One region of the Methylobacterium sp. WCS2018Hpa-22 genome, then DNA from elsewhere that is predicted to be linked to it. Evidence: predicted binding sites of a transcription regulator. Region 1 holds the regulator's gene; each other region holds the start of a gene.

The links. Region 1 encodes HrcA, which represses chaperone genes, less so after heat shock. Its sites were predicted from a motif close to GTTAGCACTCNCNNNNNGNGAGTGCTAAC; they were not measured.
Region 2: the regulator HrcA is predicted to act here: its motif matches at 2,813-2,841, upstream of groES (co-chaperone GroES).
Region 3: the regulator HrcA is predicted to act here: its motif matches at 5,470-5,498, upstream of groES (co-chaperone GroES).

The regions. Positions count from the first base shown of each region.
Region 1 covers NZ_JAVTJA010000002.1:71,043-78,056, reverse strand. The annotation lists gene RQI43_RS02850 (chloride channel protein) at 1-868, shown strand, start outside; gene RQI43_RS02845 (MFS family transporter) at 1,072-2,433, opposite strand; gene RQI43_RS02840 (hypothetical protein) at 2,850-3,284, shown strand; gene RQI43_RS02835 (DUF1236 domain-containing protein) at 3,251-3,649, shown strand; gene hrcA (heat-inducible transcriptional repressor HrcA) at 4,224-5,318, opposite strand; gene RQI43_RS02825 (glutaminase) at 5,539-6,480, shown strand; gene RQI43_RS02820 (glutamine synthetase beta-grasp domain-containing protein) at 6,676-7,014, opposite strand, start outside.
Region 2 covers NZ_JAVTJA010000005.1:58,457-65,470, reverse strand. The annotation lists gene RQI43_RS08240 (FAD-binding protein) at 1-54, opposite strand, end outside; gene RQI43_RS08235 (polysaccharide biosynthesis C-terminal domain-containing protein) at 143-1,591, opposite strand; gene RQI43_RS08230 (magnesium transporter CorA family protein) at 1,694-2,695, opposite strand; gene groES (co-chaperone GroES) at 2,910-3,197, shown strand; gene groL (chaperonin GroEL) at 3,291-4,934, shown strand; gene RQI43_RS08215 (hypothetical protein) at 5,169-5,900, opposite strand; gene RQI43_RS08210 (hypothetical protein) at 6,203-6,535, shown strand; gene RQI43_RS08205 (ABC transporter ATP-binding protein/permease) at 6,679-7,014, shown strand, end outside.
Region 3 covers NZ_JAVTJA010000005.1:189,072-196,085, forward strand. The annotation lists gene flhA (flagellar biosynthesis protein FlhA) at 1-92, opposite strand, end outside; gene RQI43_RS08870 (hypothetical protein) at 451-714, opposite strand; gene RQI43_RS08875 (calcium-binding protein) at 1,071-2,237, opposite strand; tRNA gene RQI43_RS08880 (tRNA-Ser) at 2,920-3,009, shown strand; gene RQI43_RS08885 (3'-5' exonuclease) at 3,369-4,262, shown strand; gene RQI43_RS08890 (GNAT family N-acetyltransferase) at 4,313-4,729, opposite strand; gene RQI43_RS08895 (DUF6489 family protein) at 5,029-5,286, shown strand; gene groES (co-chaperone GroES) at 5,600-5,887, shown strand; gene groL (chaperonin GroEL) at 5,983-7,014, shown strand, end outside.

The DNA.
Region 1 (7,014 bases):
TGCTCTGGCGCTGCTGTTCGTGGCGAAGGCCTCGGCCTCGGCGATCTCGATCGGCTCGGGTTTTCGCGGCGGCTTGTTCTTCGCTTCGCTGTTTCTCGGCGCTCTGGCGGGCAAGCTCTTTGCCGCGCTGATGGCGGAGGCAATCCCGGCCCTTTCCGGCGTTCATGGACTATCCGGCCTGGAGGGACTCACCTTCTTCGCTCTCACACCGCTGGCTTATGCGGTGATCGGCATGAGCGCCCTGGCGGTGGCAGTCATCGGCGGCCCGCTTACGATGACATTCCTCGCCCTCGAGCTCACCGGCAGCTTTCCGATCACCGGCCTCGTACTGGTGGCGGTGATCGCCTCGTCGATGACCGTGCGGAAGACCTTCGGCTATTCCTTTGCCACCTGGCGCTTCCACCTTCGCGGCGAAAGCATCCGTAGCGCGCATGATATCGGCTGGATCAGGTCACTCACCGTTGGGGCGCTCATGCGTCGCGAGGTCGAAACCGTGCCGGTCGATATGAAGCTCTGCGATTTCCTTGCGGCTCATCCCCTCGGCTCGCCGTCCCGCGTTGTGATGGTGGATAAGGAAGGGCGCTACGCCGGAATCGTGCTGGTGCCCGAGGCTCATGCCCTGGTGACGGCCGATAGCGAGGCCAGTCTCATCGAGGCCATGCGCTATACAGACGTGTTCCTCACCGCCGGCATGAATGCCAAACAGGCAGCCTCGGCCTTCGACAGCGCGGAGAGCGAAGCTCTGGCGGTGGTGGATGATCCGGTCTCGCGTCGGGTGATCGGGCTGCTCACCGAGAGCCACACCCTCAAGCGCTACAGCGAGGAACTCGACCGGCAGCGACGAGCGATCATGGGCGACGCTGCGTGAAACTGATCCAGTTCCTCGCTGCAAGTCTCGGCCATGCGGATGCGAAGGGCCAAATCACGCACATGCCCGACTGACTCGCACTGCATCGGAAATAGTCACGGACGATATCACCTGAACCGGATCACGGTTGCTGTGCGGCGTTTATGAAGACGCACGCGGCGAGCGAACACCGCGTGCGTTTGACCTTTCGACAAAGCGGCAATTTAGGCGGGCAGCGCCCGACGTGACTTGCGCATCAGCGCCTCTTCCACCGTGCCGTCACCGTCGAGATAACCGTGGCGCTTGGGGTTCGGCATGATCAGCGAGCCAATGAAGGCGATGGCGAGCATCGCCGTGACGTACCAGAAGAAGCTGCTTTCCGAGCCGATCTGCTTCAAATACAGGGCTACCGCCTCCGCCGTGCCACCGAAGATCGAGTTCGCCACCGCGTAGGAGAGGCCGACCCCCAGCGCCCGGACCTGGGTCGGGAACAGCTCTGCTTTCACAATGCCGCTGATGCCCGTGTAGAAGCTGATCACCGTGAGGCCGATCATGATCAGGCCGAACGAGAGGTAGGGGTTCGTAGTGGAGCCGATCGCCGTCATTAGCGGCACCACCATCAGCGTGCCGAGCCCGCTATAGAGCAGCATGTTGGTCTTGCGGCCGATCCTATCCGAAAGCCAGCCGAAGAAGGGCTGGATCACCATGTAGACAAGGAGCGCCGCAGTGGAGATCTGCGATGCGGTGATCTTGTCGATATGCGCCGTGTTGAAGAGATATTTCGGCATATAGGTGGTGAAAGTATAGAAGCTCAAGGAGCCGCCGGCGGTGTAGGCGAGTACTACGCAGAACGCACGCCAATGTTTGAAAAGGGCCGAAAAGGTGCCGGATTCCTTCGAGGCCATGTCCTCTTTGGTCGCCGTCTCCGCGAGCGACGAACGTAGGAACAGCGCCACCACGGCCGCCATCGCACCGATGAAGAACGGGATACGCCAGCCCCAGGCAGTGAGCTGCTGGGCGGTGAGGAAGCTCTGCAGAATGATCAGCACCAGCGAGGCCAGAAGCTGTCCGCCGATTAGGGTAACGTACTGGAACGAGGCGAAGAATCCACGCTGACCCTTCAGGGCGACCTCGCTCATGTAGGTGGCGCTGGTGCCGTACTCGCCGCCCACGGAAAGGCCCTGGATCATACGTGCGAGCAGGAGCAGGGCGGGAGCCCAGTGCCCCACACTGGCATAGGTCGGCAGCACGGCGATCATGAGCGATCCGCCGCACATCATCAGCACCGAGATCATCATCGAGGTCTTGCGGCCAAGGCGATCGGCGATACGGCCGAACAACCAACCACCGATGGGGCGCATGAAGAATCCGACCGCGAACACGGCGGCGGATTTCAGGAGCTGACTGGTATCGTCGCCTTCGGGAAAGAAGACCGGCGCAAAATAGAGGGCAAAGAAGGCGTAGCAATAAAAGTCGAACCACTCGACGAGATTACCCGACGACGAGCCCACGATGGCGAATATCCGCCGACGGCGGTCTTCCGGATCGTCAGGCTTCGAAGGATCGATCGCGATAGCGTCGGACATGGGCACTCCCTACCATCCTTGTCGGGGCCCTACCTGGGCCTCTTGGTCGGCGACGTTAAGCGGCGACGGAGAATTCACAAGCGCCTCAACGCGGCTTTCCTACAGCAGGCTGCAAATGTCAGCCATTCCCTCATCCCCGTCGCCCTTCCCGCCATGGCAAAGGTACGTCATCGTCGTCTCCAAGTGGAAATACTTGGAAGTCCGATACCGTGAAGCTTGGGCTTAAGTTGCCTGTGCGGTGTGAAGACAACGTGGGAAGTAGTTTTAATTCGCGGAACGGTTTTGGCAGTCTTTCCGTTTCGGCTTCGCGTCGGCGCCGCGTGGCGTCAGCAATCAACCAAGAGATGGACTGACTGACATGAGCAAGCTCTTGCGGAGTACGGTGACGGCTGCCGTTCTCGTCGTCGGTGCGGCGAGTGCTTTCGCCCAAGGTGGGCCTGGAGCAGGTGGCGGTGCGGGTGGCGGCGCAGCGGCAGGCGCCGGTGCGCCCGGCGGTGGCGCAGGTGGTGCCGGATCGGCTGGTGGCGCCGGCATGCGGGGCGCCGGTGGCGGCGGAGCCGAGCGTGGTGGAGCCGCAGGTGGTATGGAACGCGGTGGTGCCTCGGGGGATCGCGGCGGCCCTGCGGGTGAGCGCGGTGGCGCGGCTGGAATGGAGCGAGGCGGTGATGCTGGCGGCGAACGAAATGGCCGCATGGAGCAGGGCGAACGCCCGAGTGCTGGCAGCAGGAGCGATCCCGCAGCCCGGCCGGATCGAGACGGCAAGTCTGATCGAGACGGCAAGTCTGATCGAGACGGCAGGGCCGATCGTGATGAGCGGATGGACGGAAGCGGCAAGGCCGATCGCGGCCTGAAGGATGGCAAAGCGGATCGTGGCGAGAGGAGCGACAGCGACCGGGGTGATCGAGCCGGGCGTCGAGATCGTGCGGGCCGAGGCGATAGCGGCGCCGTGCGCGGGGCTTATGGCCGACTGGGTGCTCCGCAGCGTACAGAATTTCGCCAGAGCGTACTTCGTCGCGGGATCCCCCGTCTCGCCGCTGGTGCTTTCGCTCTGACGGTGGGGACTGCAATCGCCCGAAGCTACACTCTCTACGACCTGCCGCCTGACATCGTGCAGATCGTGCCCGAATACGAAGATTACAGATACGTACTTGTCGACGACGACATCGTCATCGTTGACCCGGACACCTATGAGATTGTGGACGTCATCCGCGGTTGATCTTCATCTGTGGTGTCCTTGAGGGGAACTTCTTCTGGCGAAGCGCATACGCTGTCGAATTGTGAACCGTAGCGCTTGATGTTTTGCCGGATCGAAGTGGTGACGTGAGAACAGACTCCAGGCTCCGGACAAGCTGTCATCAGCGATCCGGAGCCTGGATGTTTCAGGCAAGGGCTTATGTTTGGTCCGCGTATCAAACGACCTGCGAGGTTGGGCCTCTTCCTCTTACTAAACTCTGCAGCGCCACATGAGTGCAACAGGCTAGGTTGAGAACGTTATTCTCAGGCTGCGCCTGACGCGGGCGCATGGCAAGATCACAGCGAGGTGAAAGACTGAGACTTCTATGCGAGTGATCGCAGCGAGTTTCGCTTTCCAGCAGGAGGGCAGCTAAGTCAAGGCCTTTCAGCAGGCCGTTGGCTACTTATGGGCCGAACTTCGAATGAAGGTCTCCAGTGTCTCGACATTAATCCCTGAAGCAGGGGCGTCGTCGACCATTGGTCCAGTTTCCTTCAAGTCGTGGTAGAGCTTTCTCTAAGAAGCGAAGTCTTGTCCGGTGAGATGAACGCAATGACGCTCAGCGCCCGTTGCGGTCGAGCATCTTCGAGACTACCCGAGCAGTGTAATCCACCATCGGCACGATCCGCGCGTAGTTAAGTCTCGTCGGGCCGATGACACCGACGACGCCGACGATTTTCTGAGAACCGTCCCGGAAAGGTGCGGCGATCATCGACGAGCCGGAAAGCGAGAACAGTTTATTCTCCGAGCCGATGAAGATGCGCACTCCTTCTCCACCCTCGGCGCGGGAGAGCAGTTCGATCACATCCTTTTGCGTTTCAAGGTCGTTGAAGAGTAGGCGGATGCGTTCGAGATCCTCCACCGCGCGCAGGTCGTCGAGAAGGTTGGCTTGGCCGCGCACGATTAATTGACGTGCGTCGGACGGCCCGACGGTGGTGGCTAGGCCCGCGTCCACCAGGCGCTCGGTAATGACGTCTAGTTCGCGCTTCATCGCCTCGCGGCCGGCCTCGATCTCGGCGCGCAAGCCTCCCAGTGTGCGTCCATGAAGGCGGGCATTGAGGTAGTTGGAGGCTTCCTGCAGGGCGCTGGCCGGAAGGCCCGGGGGCAGATCCAGGAGGCGGTTCTCCACCGAACCGTCATCCGACACCAGTACGACGAGGGCGCGGGCTGGATCGAGCCGGACGAATTCGATGTGTTTCAGGTGCACGTTTGTCTTAGTGGTGAGCACGACGCCTGCTCCCCGGGAAATTCCGGACAGCAGCGTCGAGGCCTCGGCCAAAGCGCTTTCGAATGTGTGGCCAGATGCGGCGGCACGCATCTGGGCCTCGATCCGCTCCTGCTCCTCGCGCCCGACATCGCCGATCTCCAGCATGGCATCGACAAAGAAGCGCAGGCCCATTTCCGTCGGAAGTCGGCCGGCGGATGTGTGAGGCGCGAAGATCAGGCCAGAATGCTCCAGATCCGCCATGACATTGCGGATCGAGGCCGGCGACAGCGCCATGGGCAGGATGCGCGCGAGGTTGCGGGATCCTACAGGTTCGCCCGTCGTGAGGTAGCTCTCCACGATCTGTCGAAAGATCTCGCGTGTGCGCTCGTTTAGAGTGGCGAGGGGCTGGAGCTGCTGAGAAGAGAAGGGGCGGGGGCGATCGTTCAATGGGTTCTTCCTGAGCGGCGATTGTGTCCGGCTCTGCCCTCGCGCACAACCTCTAGGCCCGCGGCATCGACGTTGTTCTCCGGCAATCCGCTTCGTCCAAAAGGAATGCCCTTTGCGTCGCGGTGCGGCCGGCCGCGAAACTCCGCCATCTGTCGGATGGCGCCGTGGCGGAGGCATGCGGGTTCCGTCTTGGCTCGCATCGATACCCGTTTCCTCGCAGATGAGCGACGCCGTGCCCGACCTTGATACCGTCGTCAGAGAAATCGCCGAGGAGATGGCTGACCGGCCAGACCGAGGTGAGGTCGCCACCTACATCCCGGAACTCGCCCGTGTCGATCCGAAGGCCTTCGGAATTGTCGTCATCGATGCTGACGGGCATGTGGCGGCAGCAGGTGACAGCGACACTTCATTCTCGATCCAAAGTATCTCGAAGGTGTTCACGCTGACTCTGGCCCTCGGCATGGCGGGAGATCGGCTCTGGCGCCGAGTCGGTCGCGAGCCGTCCGGCAGTCCTTTCAACTCCATTGTCCAGCTCGAGCGTGAGCGCGGCATCCCCCGCAATCCGTTCATCAATGCCGGTGCCATCGCGGTGACCGACACGATACTGTCGGGCCACCAGCCCCGGGAAGCGCTTGGTGAAATCCTGCGCTTCATGCAGTTCCTCGCCCAGGACCCGACCATTACCATTGACGAGGCGGTGGCCGCCTCCGAGCTGCGCACGGGTTTCCGTAATATCGCGCTTGCCAACTACATGAAATCCTTCGGCAATATCGATAACCCGGTCGATTTCACCCTGGGTGTTTATTTCCATCATTGCGCCATCGGCATGTCGTGCCGGCAGCTAGCCACGGCGAGCCGCTTCCTCGCTCATTCCGGCCGCAACCCTCTCACCGGGCATTCCGTGGTCTCTCCGGAGCGCGCCAAGCGTATCAACGCAGTCATGCTGACTTGCGGTCACTACGACGGGTCCGGCGAATTCGCTTATCGTGTTGGCCTTCCCGGCAAAAGTGGCGTCGGCGGCGGAATTATCGCGGTGGCCCCCGAAAAAGCGTCGATCGCGGTATGGTCGCCGGGCCTCGACGCATCCGGTAATTCGCATCTCGGCCGGATCGCCCTCGAGATGCTCACTCGGCGCCTTGGCTGGTCGATCTTCGGCGCGTGAACTCAGTAGGGACGGTAATCCCCTACGCCCCATCGTGATGTAGGCGAAAAGAAGTGTGTTGCACCGAGGTAGCCAAGCGACTTGTTCATTGAGACCCGCTTGCCTTCCAAATGAGCAAAAAAGAATGCCTGCCGCAGACCCTGCGACAGGCATCGATTATAATTGGCGCAAAAGCCTTAATTGTCTGCCTAATATTTAGGCGGCCGCTTTCGCCTCGTCGGCGGTTGAAACCGTCGCGATCGTCTTCAGGATCTGCGAGGCGATCTGGTAGGGGTCCCCCTGGCTGTTGGGACGGCGGTCTTCCAAGTAGCCCTTGTACTCATTGTTGACGAAGCTGTGGGGCACCCGGATCGAGGCACCACGATCGGCGACGCCATAGCTGAACTCGTTGATCGCAGCGGTCTCGTGCTTGCCGGTCAACCGCATGTGGTTGTCAGGCCCGTAGACCGCGATGTGGTCGTCCAGGTTTTCCTTGAACGCTGCCATGAGCGCTTCGAAATAGGCCTTGCCGCCCACCGTGCGCAGGTGCTCCGT
Region 2 (7,014 bases), on a different contig from region 1:
GTCGGCGACGATGGCTTGTGCCTCGCCCTCGTCCTGAGGCTCGTATGACCGCATCGTTTCCTGCCCGCTGCGATGCTCGACGGCATCTTCAGACGACCATATGCGGGAAGGGACGCCCCGCTTTCAAGCGGTGCGTTCTGTCTCACGCCGCCGGGGTGACGGCGCGCTGCCGCAGATAGGTTGTCACGAGGCCGCGTAATCCGGCGATGTCAAACACCGCAACGAGCAGGGCATAGACCAGCACACCGAGAGGCAGGCAGATGGCGAGTGCCATGGCCGGATCCATGTGCCTGAACGGTGCCAGGCAGGCCATCATCGCCAGGGTGGCGGTACAGGCGGCAAAGATCTCCCACCAGTCGATCCGCAGGCGCTCCGGACCCGCGAGGGCCCGGACTGCGAGCCAGAGCGTCGAGGCGACGAGGCCGGCGCTCTGCGCCATGGCGATGCCGGGAGCGCCGAAATGCGCGGGGAGGACGACCAGGCAGATGGCATTCACGGCAAGGCCGACAAGGGCGGCAGCGATGACCGGCACCGTCTTGCGCCGGATCTGGAAGATCGGGTTGAGCCCGAAATTGAGCAATGTGCCGCAGAGCAGGCCGGGGATGAGGATCAGCGCATAGAGGGCGAAGGGGCCGCGATAAGCCTCCGGCACGACGAGCCCTTGGAGTGCCGGTAGCACAGCCCAGAGCCCGCCGGCGCAAGGCACCATGAGCGCCACCACGATGGCCGCATTTCGGCCGATCTGGGCCTCGGCCGCCACATGGCCCTCGTGCTCGTCCACCCGCACGGCGAGCTGGAACAGGATGAGGTCCAAGGCCGTGCCGATCATGCTGAGGCTGCGCGAGGCGACATCCGCCGCCAGGGTGAAATAACCGGCCTCCGCCAAGCCGAACGACATGGCGATGGCGCTACGGTTGAGGAACGGCGTGATCTGGTAGATCGCGTTCGCCACGATCAGCGGAAGCCCGTAGGCGCGAAACAGCCGCCAGGTCTCCCCCATCCGAACGCGGACGATCGGCACGGGCGGATCGAGCAGCGGCTTGCGAAGTATCACGACGGGTAGAAACTGGCTGAGCCCGCAAGCGACCAGCACCCAGAGCGGCTGCGGAAACAGCCAGGCTGCGCCCGCCATGAGCAGGAATGACAGGCCGTTCTTGATGAAGGTGAGCTTGAGATAGAGGCCCCCGTCGAATCGCGCGCGAGTGAGGGCTGCGTGATAATCGAACAGGCCGATGCCGAAGGCGGCGAGGCCAGCCCCCGCCGCGATGGCGAAACGGCCCTCCCTGTTCATTTCCACAGTCGCGCCGACGACGGCGCAGAGAGCCGATGCGACCAGGAGGAGGACGGCCAGGATGGCGTAGGCCCGGTCCAGCCCATGGCGGATCCAAGGTTCCTCGCGCCGGACGCGATTGGAATAGAACCGTGTCGCCGACAGCCGCAGCCACTCGAAGACCAGGGTGTTGAGCACCACGGCACCCGTGGTGGCGAGGCCGAACAGGCCGAAATCCGCCGGCCCCATGAGCTTGGCCAGAAGGAGGCCGAGGCCGAAATTGAGCCCGGCATTCAGGATGAAGGCGACGATTACGGCCATGCGGTCGACTCTGGTCGCCGGATTGCCGGCGATGCTCCCAATCCTTGCGCGCTGGGCCGAAAAGATTTCCCTAAACCCCGAAAACGCTCGATCGAACGCGCGTCAGAACCAGCCGCGCAGCTTGAAGAAGACGATGGGGATGATCGCGCTGATGACGATCAGCGACAGACCATAGGGATAGCCATAGGCCCAGTCGAGTTCCGGCATGTGCTTGAAGTTCATGCCGTACATCGACGCGATCAGGGTCGGCGGCACGCCCACTACCGAGACGACGGTGAGCACGCGAAACGTGTTGTTCTGCTCGATGTTGATGAGGCCGAGAGTGGCGTCGAGCAGGAACTGGACGTTTTCCGACAAGCGGATCTCGAACTCGTCGAGGGAGGCGATGTCCCGGCGCAGGGTCTCGAAGCGCGGCATCTCCGTGGCGCCGAGCAGGTGCTCGCACTCCCCTGCAACGAACGGGAGTATGCGCTCGAGGCCGAGCAGGCTCGAGCGGATCTTGCCGAGCGCCTTGCCCCGCCGACCGACGCTGCGGAGGATGCGGCGCAGCGCCAGGTCGCGGCGGCGCGGGGTCTTGCCGGAGTCGCCGGCGACGCCCCCTGCCCTCACGTCGAAGTCGAAGATCCGGGTCGAGAGCGCGTCGAGATCGGCGCCCATCTCCTCCAGGGCGTCGGCGAGGCTGTCCACTAGCTCCTCCACCAAGAGGAGGAAGATCTCGGTGCCGGTCTGGCAAGCGCCGTCACCGTCGCCGATGCGCTTCTTGACCTCCTCGAAGGCGCGCAGCTCATTGAACCTGACGGTGATGAGCCGGTCCCGGGTCAGGACGAAGCCGAGCGGGGTCAGCTGCGAATCCACCTTGTCGAAGGTGATCATCGGTGTGGAGAGCGAAAGACCGTTCTTGAGCCGGCGCAGGCGGCTCGAGTTCTCGACCTCGCTCAGAGCCTTTCGCGAGGGGACGCGCAGGCCGGTGGCGGCCTCGATATGCTCCGCTTCCTCGGCACTCGGATCGTTGAGGTCGATCCAGATCGCATGGCTCGGCACGCCGCCGCCATTGGCTGCGCCGGAATGCTCGACCGCGCCTTGCGGTCCCTGAAGGCTGATCATGGGGTGATTGTCATCCGTCTGTCAGCGACCGGAGAGCAGAACATGCTGCGCAAACGCGGCATGACGCGTCGTCCGCGTCTTGACTCGCAAGGAGCTTGAGCCTACCTCCGCCCTTGCTTTGGCACTCTTCGCTCGGGAGTGCTAACAGCCTGGGTTGGGCGAGCCCTTCGGCCGCATCAACGCCATCCATGAATTTGAAGCAAGAGGGCAGCTCATGAAGTTCCGTCCGCTGCACGACCGTGTCGTCGTCCGCCGTATCGAAGGCGAAGAGAAGACCAAGGGGGGCATCATCATCCCCGATACCGCCAAGGAGAAGCCGCAAGAGGGCGAGATCGTCGCCGTCGGCCCTGGCGCCCGTGACGAGGCCGGCCGCGTGAACCCGCTCGACGTCAAGGCCGGTGACCGCGTCCTGTTCGGCAAGTGGTCCGGCACCGAAGTGAAGATCGACGGTCAGGACCTCCTGATCATGAAGGAATCCGACATCATGGGCGTCGTCGCCTAAAGCGACCCGGCCCTCTTCCTTCTTCCATTCGAGCCTTTCGAGCGCGCCCTTCGGTGAGCGCCTCAAGGCTCTCAACCTGATGAGGATCTATACATGGCAGCGAAAGAAGTACGCTTCGGCTCAGATGCCCGCGAGAAGATGCTCCGCGGCGTCGACATCCTCGCGGATGCCGTCAAGGTGACCCTCGGCCCCAAGGGCCGTAACGTCGTCATCGAGAAGTCCTTCGGCGCTCCGCGCATCACCAAGGACGGCGTCACCGTCGCCAAGGAGATCGAGCTCGCCGACAAGTTCGAGAACATGGGCGCCCAGATGGTGCGCGAAGTGGCCTCGAAGACCAACGACATCGCTGGCGACGGCACCACCACCGCCACCGTCCTGGCCCAGGCCATCGTCCGTGAAGGCGCCAAGTACGTCGCCGCCGGCATGAACCCGATGGACCTGAAGCGCGGCATCGACCTCGCCACCACTGCTGCCGTGAAGGACATCACGAGCCGCGCCAAGAAGGTCGCCTCGTCCGAGGAAGTTGCCCAGGTCGGCACCATCTCGGCCAATGGCGACAAGGAAATCGGCGAGATGATCGCCCACGCCATGCAGAAGGTCGGCAACGAGGGTGTCATCACCGTCGAGGAAGCCAAGACCGCCGAGACCGAGCTCGACGTCGTCGAGGGCATGCAGTTCGACCGCGGCTACCTCTCCCCGTACTTCATTACGAACGCGGAGAAGATGGTCGCCGAGCTCGAGGACCCCTACATCCTCATCCACGAGAAGAAGCTCTCGTCGCTCCAGGCGATGCTGCCGGTTCTCGAGGCCGTGGTGCAGACCGGTAAGCCGCTCGTTATCATCGCCGAGGACATCGAGGGTGAGGCTCTCGCCACACTCGTCGTTAACAAGCTGCGCGGTGGCCTCAAGGTCGCTGCCGTCAAGGCTCCGGGCTTCGGCGATCGCCGCAAGGCCATGCTTGAGGACATCGCGATCCTGACCCAGGGTCAGATGATCGCCGAGGACCTCGGCATCAAGCTGGAGAACGTTACCCTCCCGATGCTCGGCCGCGCCAAGCGCATCCGCATCGAGAAGGAGACCACCACGATCATCGACGGTCTCGGCGAGAAGGCGGACATCGAAGCCCGCGTCGGCCAGATCAAGGCGCAGATCGAGGAGACCACCTCGGACTACGACCGTGAGAAGCTCCAGGAGCGCCTGGCCAAGCTCGCCGGCGGCGTCGCGGTCATCCGCGTCGGCGGCGCGACCGAGGTCGAGGTCAAGGAAAAGAAGGACCGCGTCGACGACGCGCTCAACGCCACCCGCGCTGCGGTGGAAGAAGGCATCGTCCCCGGCGGCGGCACCGCCCTCCTCCGTGCCCGTGAGGCCGTCCGCGCTCTCCAGAGCGACAATCCGGACGTCCAGGCCGGCATCAAGATCGTGCTGAAGGCCCTCGAGGCCCCGATCCGCCAGATCGCCGCCAACTCGGGCGTCGAAGGCTCGATCGTGGTCGGCAAGATCACCGACAACACCTCTTCGATCACCTACGGCTTCAACGCCCAGACCGAAGAGTATGTCGACATGATCCAGGCCGGCATCGTCGACCCGGCCAAGGTCGTGCGCACCGCTCTGCAGGACGCCTCCTCGATCGCCGGCCTCCTCGTCACCACCGAGGCCATGATCGCCGATGCTCCGAAGAAGGACAGCGGCGCTCCCCAGATGCCGGGCGGCGGCGGCATGGGCGGCATGGACTTCTAAGTCGTCCCTATCGTCACGTGGAATGGATGCTCTCGCGGTTACCGCCGCGAGAGCGGAGAGGGTCGTCGCAAGACGACCCTCTTTTCGTTACGGATGATCGGACAAGACCGGGCGCTGGGCGGTTAAATGTCGTCGCGCGGACGGATTTGGCCGAATTGAATCCGTGAAACCTTCGCCCGACATTTCAACCCGTCATGGCGAAGAGATCCGGCGAGACTTCAGTATCGGCGGTGTTTACCCTGCGCGGCGATTGCACCGGACGTAAGAGGCGTCGCCCTTGGCGCTCGACCATGTCAGACGGTCGCCTTCGACGATCAGCTTCACTTGGGATGTCCAGCGCCGGCCGCCATCGCTGCAGGATGCCGCCACGCTCCAACTCGCGCCCATGCGCCGCCCGTCGCGGAAGGTACAGACGGTGTTTCCCGCCCGCGCGCCATTCTCGGTGATCCGCGCCGGAATGTATCCACGGCGCCGCGCGCCGCGGCGGCATGCCACCTCGTTCGGCCCCCAGACGCCGATATAAGCCGCCGCCTCGATCGGTGGAGAAGCGGCAGCGGGGGCATCGGCGCGGGGCGTCACTTCCGTATCCTGCTTGAGCGCGACCGGCCGGATGCCTGGCTGGGCAGGGGATGCAGCGAGCCTGTCCCGGGCAGGCGCTCCAGCGTGAGCAGAGCCAAGCCCCACATCCGACCAGGGCGCATTGGCACGGGGCAGGCGTGAGGATGCCGCCGTGTTCTCGAACGGACCCGGCTCGTTCAAGGCAGCCTGTGCCGTGCCGGTCTCAGGGCGGACAGGTGTATCGTTCGTCAACAGAACTGTGCTGTAGCCGAGGAGAACGCCCCAGCCCATGGCGAGGGATACTGGGAGTATCAAGGCACGGCGCGACCCTCCCGACGGTCCGGTCACCGTCACTGACGGCGTGCCGTCCTCGTTTCTCATATCCTCGCTTTCGATGCCGGCGGCCATCGTTGTCTCCCGTCAAGCCCGACCCTGAGGCCGAGCCAATCCCGTGCGCGCCAATTTCTCGGCGGCACCCACCACCTCACTATTCCGCGACATTCGATCCCCCACCCCGTCCGACATGCAGGCCGTTATCATTCTCAAAGTTGGCTCTCGTCAGGACAGGTGTGTGATTATTCTGTCTCGGTGCGTTTGATAGCGGTGGATAGACTCCGGGAATAGGGCGAGCGAACGGCAAGGCCTTCCCGTCGCTTGCCAAAACTGCCATGCTCAAGCTTGTGAGAAACATACCAGCGCGCAGATCCATCGTGACGAGACGCCTCGCCATCGCCGTCTGCGTCGTCATCGCCACCTCGGCCGGCGCTCAGACGCCTCCCTCCACTCCGCGGATGTCCTGCGCGGACGCGATGGCGCTCGTGAAGCGCGACGGATCGGCGGTCCTGTCCTGGTCCGTGGGCAAGGCGGATAGGTCCGGCAGGGGGGAGCAGCCGGTAAAGACGGAACGCTTCGTCAGCGATCGCAGCCTTTGCGGCCTGACGGAAATCGCCGAGCTCCGTTTCGTCCCGACCCGCGATAATCTGGAATGCCCCGTGGGGTACCGCTGTCGCGAGCCCGCTTACGGCGACTGGGATTGGCCCTGATCCGATCTGACGCATCCGGCGGGTGAAGCCCTCGCCACGATCTCGCCACGACCGGCCGTCACTGCCGCCGTCACGATCGGGTGCTAATCCGGCGGGCGAAGACCAATTCGCACATTTGAATTTACCGAGTTGAGGAGACGCGCGTGGCCGTACTCAGGACAGGCCTCGGCCTGCAGGCCGCCATAACGGCGCTCTTTGCCCTCGTTCTTCTGATCCTGCCGGGCACCTCGACACCGCTCTACGTCAGCCTCAGCGGCTTCGCGATGGTGGTGATCCTTTTTGCCTCCGCCAAGCTCTCAGATTATCTCAAGGTGTTCGTTTCCGTCTACGGTATCGGGTATTTGTTCCTAGCCGGTGCTAAGCAACTTGCAGCATCCGGTTTTCTGCCGGAGACGCTGGCGGCACTGCTGCCGCCTGCCTTCGCGGCCACGGGCGCGGTGGTCTTCGCAGGTATCGTGTTCGGAATTTCCCATCTCGAA
Region 3 (7,014 bases), on a different contig from region 1:
GCGGTGAGGTTGGCGCGGTTGGGCATCGCGAAACTCGCGAACTGCCCCAGACCCGGCCCCTGAGCCGGCGCGGCGGCGCCCGTCTCGCTCATACTCGACACCCTTCACGTCCCACGTGGACCCGGCAAGAATTGCCGGGCTCAGGGTTAGCGAAGAGTTAATTTTTAAGGACTGCCACCACCAAATCCGGCTCGTTGGCGACCGAACCGGCTTGAGGGGAGGGGCGCTAGGAGGGGAGGGAGGCTCGCTTCCAGAAGAGAGCGCTCTCGGCCGCCTCTAATACGGCGCCGAAAGCATCGATTGCTGGGCGCGGAGTGATCCGCCGAGAGATGCGCCCGACCACGTCGGGCCGGGGCACATCTCCAGGCCTTCCTGGTGCCGCGCTCTTTTTCGCCGAACCGGAATCCGCTTCGGCGCAGAGCGCTCCGGCCGGAACGAGGCAGGGGCAGATCAGCGATCGCGGGTCTTGGTGGTCCGGCTATCCTGCGTCTTGTTACCATCGGCTGCCGGAGAGCCACCGGGGACTCCGGTATTTCCCGATCCGCCGCCGCGCTCGCCGCCCGTCATCTCCTTGCCGGTCTCGACCTTCTGACCTTCGGCCCCCGTTGGAGCCCCGCTGGCGCCCGGCGACCCTGTACCCTGTTGAGCCGTTGCGGTCCCGACCGGGACCATGCCGAGTAGAGCGACGAGTGCGAGCAAGCGAATGTTCGACATAGGCATTCTCCGTTACTGACGGCGGTCAATAAATACTCATCCTTCATGTTCCAAACCTAATGAATACTAAGCAAAATTTAAGGATTTGCGCGAAAATACATATACCTATGTTTATCATGGTGCCAAAGTGTCATTCATGACTTGCGAGAAACGACGGGGCTTCCGTGATGCTTTCACCGCGCAGATCGAAGCCTCCGGAGGCCCGGCCCATGGACCCGTCCAAAGCCATCCCCGACTCTTCTCATGCTCGGCGCATTCGGGCGACGCCGGAAACCCGCCGCGGCCTGAGCCGGGCGGGTTGACGGCTCGGGACGGAGCCGTGCGGTGGGGCGGAGATCTCGCGGCCAGTCTCGCCGTCACGCGCCGAAGAGGAACAGGTCGTCCTGAGCCATTTTGAGGTCGGCGAGGTGGACGTCGTGCAGGATGATTTTGTTGCTGCTCTCGACGCCGCGGAACGTCACCAGCGTATCCTGCCCGCCATTCATCGAACGGAACATGAGATCGCCGGACTCCACACCCGCGATGGCCACAGCGATGCGATCGTTCTCGACATCGAGGCCATAGAGGTTGTCGCGGCCAAAACCCGCGGTGAAGACGAACAGGTCCTCTCCCGAATTGGCGAACAGCTTGTCGGCATCCGCGCCGCCCCCGATCGTCGCTCCACCCGCACCGGCCTTGATGCGATCGTTGCCGGAATCGCCGTGCAGTGCGCTCGGTGCCACGGAGCTTCCGACAAGTACGTCATTGCCTTCGCCGCCGGTTGCGTGGCCGCCCCGCATGCCGAGGGTGATGACATCGTTCCCACCCTCTCCGGCGAAGCTGGGCAATCCGGTCGTCCCTTTGAGAACATCGTCGCCGTCGCCGCCCCTGATAGAGACGTATCCACCACCTGCGATGATCGTGTCGGCATCCTGAGTGCCGACGATCGTGCCCGGAAGTCCGATCTTGCTGGTTTGGATGATAGTCACGCCCGCCGTGACGGCGGAGAGGTCCAATTCGGAGCCCGCACCGAGATGAATGGTCTCGACATTCTGCAGCGTATCGTCGGTGAAGACGAAACTGTCTCCTCCCTGCAGGAACAGTTTGTCCATGCCGGCATCGCCGTGAACGCTCGCGCCTGCCTCCCTTACGACGAGGCGGTCGTCGCCGTCACCGCCCCAGAACGTGTCGGCCCCGCCCATGCCGCGTATCGTGTCGTCGCCCGCACCACCGCGAAGAATGTCGTCTCCCACGCCGCCCTGAATGATGTCATCGAAATCATGCCCATTCAGCGTCACATTTCCAGTAGTATCGGAGAAATTTATGTTGAAACTGACTTTATATTGTTCAAGGATATAATCTTCCGACAGATTGTTGATGCCATTATAGAGCTGTGAAATCACATTCCCATAGGGATCGTTGTTGATCTGACCGCGAAATTTGTACTTTGCGCCGTCATCGTCATAGATCGCGTTCGATATCGATATCGCAAGGCTCGCGTTAGGATCGAATTCAATGCCGTACGTATACTTGATCGAAGGCATGTCCCGCTCCTCGCTGCATCGCAACGTTCAGGTCGATGCACGACGAAAACTCGCCAGGATCTCGTCGCAATCTGCCGTTTCTAGAAACCAGATGCGAAGTGATGCGGCAATTGCATAAAAAGGACTAGAAACCGGAGAGCCGCTATCCAACTAGTCTATCTGGGAAGGCGTCTTACAAGCCGACACGCCCGTCCATGGAATGCTCGGCAAACCACGCCCCTCGAGCCTTCGCTGGACGGGCAAACCGGAACGGACCTTCAACGGAAGGGACATCAGCAAACGGCAGGACACGGTCTGTTCATCCGGGCCTGCCGAAGCGAGCGCCGACGACCAAACGAACCACTCGGTCTTATCCCCACGCTCGACGACGGGACCGGCAATGACGGGCCACGCTCGAGCCCCCGCGATGCGCAATGCGCCTGATCGCGCAAAACCCGCCGCATGGCGGTCTAAGACCCCCTCGCGTGGCGGTCCAAGCCCCCCTCGCATGGCGCAACGCATGCCGCGTTCCGATGCGCCCGCCCGGTGCCATTGAGACACAGGTACACCGGAGCAATCGCGAAATCGGACGTTTCCTCACCCGATCGGTGCTCTGGTCCCTTGCACGCCGAGAACGCGGCTTGTACAGCACGCCACTCGCGCATCGCCGCCGCCTCTTTGGCTGGCATCGACGTGTGAGACTGGAGGGGTGGCCGAGTGGTTGAAGGCGCACGCCTGGAAAGTGTGTATACCGGAAACGGTATCGCGGGTTCGAATCCCGCTCCCTCCGCCATTTGACCAAGCCAAATCATTGCAATCGCTGCGGAATTTGGCCTGACGACGAGCGACCACCCCCAATTCACCCCACATTTTGTATCGGCTTGTGTCGGCTAAAGCTGGATTTTGCTGGACTTCGCCTCGCGCACGCGAGGCCGAGCGCTTGAAGAGCGTGGCAGCGTTATTGCGGGTAAGCCGTAGGGCCGCATGGCCGCTCTGCCTTTGGGGGCATGAACCCTGGCACATGCTAATTTTCTCGGCACCGAGGCTCAGCACGTCGAGTTGAGCCAACGCAACCGTGTCTTTCCACGAGCGGGACGCAGCCCCTAGATGCCATGCGACGGTGAGTCTGAAGGCAAGGACACGGTAGCGGTGATGCACCCCCTCGACAGCATTGCTTCTGTGCTGGAGAGCACAGGCGAATACCGCGTGCTTAGGAGGGTCGGACCGTTCGTCGATTGCACCGATCAGCCGACCGAGCCTACGTTCATTGGACTGATCCTCGATACCGAAACAACCGGGGTCGATCACACGCACGACGAGGTGATCGAGCTTGGCATGATCAAGTTCGAGTACGGAGCGAGCGGCCGCATCTACCGGGTGCTCCAGGTCTTCAACCAACTCCAAGAGCCGCAGAAGCCGATTCCGCCAGAGATCACGCGACTGACCGGCATCACGGACGCTGACGTGGCCGGTCAACGGATTAATGACGCGGCGGTACAAGCGATGGCTGGCGATGCCGTCGTGGTGATCGCCCATAACGCAAGCTTCGACCGCCAGTTTTGTGAGAGCCGCTGGCCGATCTTCGTTGAGAAGAACTGGGCTTGCACTTGCCATCAAGTGCCATGGCGTGACGAAGGCCACGAGGGCATGAAGCTCGGCTACCTGCTGACCGATTACGGTTTCTTCCATAAGGGCCACCGTGCCATCGACGATTGCCATGCCCTTCGTGCACTGCTGGCAGCCCCCCTGAAGACATCCGGTCGGCTTGCGCTGGCGTGCCTGCTCGAAACCGCGCGCAAGCCCAGTCTTCGCATTTGGGCCGCTGGCTCACCCATCGCAACGAAGGACGTCCTGAAAGCTCGTAGCTATCGCTGGAGCAGTCGGAGGCGGTGCTGGTATATCGACATCGAAGAAGAGCGGTCCGACATTGAGCGCTGCTTCCTAAGCCAGGAAATATTTCAGGGGGAAGTGATCGACCTCCCCACCGAACGCATCACGGCGCGTGATCGGTTCTCCATAAGGGTAAACCCCGAAGCATCGGACTAACTGCCTGAGCTGAGCCAACGCAAACTAGAGCTCCATCGCGTGGCTCGCAGTCAACGATACGTGGCGAAACCGTTGGCGTTTTCCATTTCGAAGCGTCGATGCCGGCGACCTGAGCTATCGATTTGCCTATCCTCATCCACTACGGCGAAGCCCCGAGCTTTGTAGAACTGCACGGCAGAAACATTCTGCGCGAAGACGTGAAGCCAAAGGATCTGGTGACGATCTTGTGCCGCCTGCAGGAGGGCCGATGCCACACCCCGGCTGACATGTGGGAGGTCTACGTACAATGCTGAAATGTAATCTCCGTCATCCACGGTAATGAAGGCAATCACGGAACTATCCACCTCTGCAATCAGGGTTTCCGGGCGGCTCAGCAGAAGTGCGAGATGCTGGCGAGCCTTTATTTGCTCGCTGCTATCTAAGAATGAATGGGAAGTGTGGAAGGTCCGTTCGAAGACCGCGAGCACAGTAGCCTGGTCATCTCCGCACCTGTAGGGTCGTATGTGCATTTATTTCGTGCCCCCTATTCATTGTACAATCCTATAGACTGAACCGACGAGAAATCTTCAGCTGTACTAGAAACGTTTCTGGTGCTGGCTACTTGAGCCTGTGGCCCGCTTCAAATTCGGTGCCGCCGGGAAGGTCTGCCGCCCGGACCCATCGTTCCTATGGGTGGCCTCGCAAGCACCTTGAGCCTTACACAGGCACATGCTTCACCAATGGAACGCATTTCAACGGCGTTGAGGTTTTGGGGGAGATTCACGAGATGAAAGTCACGGTTGAGGTGGATTGTACTCCGGAAGAGGCGAGGCAGTTTATGGGGCTTCCAGACGTCAAGCCGATGCAGGCGGCCGTTATGGCTGAGATGGAAAAACGGGTTCTAGACGAAATGAACCGCTTTTCACCTGAGGCGCTCCTGAAAAGCTGGATGACGCTGATTCCTCAAAGCTCGGAGCAAATGCAGGCTGCCTTCACGAAGTTGTTTCCGCAAGGCTCAGCAGGCAGCAAGCCACGTGCAAAGTAGGAGCATCAACGAAGGGCTTTTCATAGTTCGCGTTTCCGCGGGACGCGAGAAGCTGCAAAAGGCTCACTATCGACGATGGGTTCAAGGGGCGCTTGTGTCGTATTATGGCCTGCCTGATTTCTCACCCATCGCAGATTCCGTTCAATGTGATTGGGTGCGGGCAAACATACTGCAACGAGGCTCGTTAGCACTCTCGCTGATTAAGTGCTAAGCCTCGGCCGCGGGGTAAGCTGTGGAATCTCGGACAGCTGCCTCCCCTGCGATACCGCGCCCTACCGGCGACGGTTGATCGCTAGGAAACCGGATCCAAAACATGAAGTTTCGCCCTCTGCACGACCGTGTCGTCGTCCGCCGCATCGAAGGTGAGGAGAAGACCAAGGGCGGTATCATCATCCCGGATACCGTAAAGGAGAAGCCGCAAGAGGGCGAGGTCATCGCCGTCGGGCCCGGCGCTCGGGACGAATCAGGGCGCATCAACGCTCCCGACGTGAAAGCCGGTGACCGCGTGCTGTTCGGCAAGTGGTCCGGCACCGAGGTCAAGATCGACGGTCAGGACCTTCTGATCATGAAGGAATCCGACATCATGGGCGTCGTCGCCTAGGTCGGTTGCGTCGCTCGCAAACCCGATGACCTGCTCTTTCGAGGCGCCCGCTGTGGCGTGCCTCAGGGCCTTACATCACTGAAGAGATCACCCCCATGGCTGCCAAAGACGTTCGTTTCTCCGTCGATGCCCGCGAGAAAATGTTGCGCGGTGTCGAGCTTCTTGCCAGCGCCGTGAAGGTCACGCTGGGGCCCAAGGGTCGCAACGTCGTCATCGAGAAGAGCTACGGCGCGCCCCGCATCACCAAGGACGGCGTCACCGTCGCCAAGGAGATCGAACTCGCCGATAAGTTCGAAAACATGGGCGCTCAGATGGTGCGCGAAGTGGCTTCGAAGTCGAGCGACATCGCTGGTGACGGCACCACAACGGCAACCGTGCTGGCTGCCTCCATCGTCCGCGAGGGCGTGAAGTACGTGGCCGCCGGCATGAACCCAATGGACCTAAAGCGTGGCATCGACCTCGCTGTTGCTGCGGTCGTGAAAGATATCGGCGAGCGTGCCCGCAAGGTGGCCTCCTCCGAGGAGATCGCCCAGGTAGGCACGATCTCTGCCAATGGCGACAAGGAAATCGGCGAGATGATCGCTCACGCCATGGAGAAGGTTGGCAAGGAGGGCGTCATCACCGTAGAGGAAGCCAAGACCGCCGAGACCGAGCTCGACGTCGTCGAGGGTATGCAGTTCGACCGTGGCTATCTCTCGCCGTACTTCGTGACGAACCCCGAGAAGATGATGGCGGATCTCGAGGATCCGTACATCCTTATCCACGAAAAGAAGCTCGGTTCTCTCCAGGCGCTTTTGCCAATCCTTGAGGCTGTGGTGCAGACGGGCAAGCCGCTACTCATCATTGCCGAGGATATCGAGGGCGAGGCGCTCGCCACCCTCGTGGTGAACAAGCTGCGCGGCGGCCTCAAGGTCGCCGCTGTGAAGGCTCCGGGCTTTGGTGACCGTCGCAAGGCCATGCTCGAAGACATTGCCCTGCTGACCAAGGGCCAGATGATCGCCGAGGATCTCGGAATCAAACTCGAGAACGTCACCCTTGAGATGCTGGGCCACGCCAAGCGGGTACGCATCGACAAAGAGACCACCACGATCATCGACGGTGCCGGCGACAAGGCCGACATCGAAGCA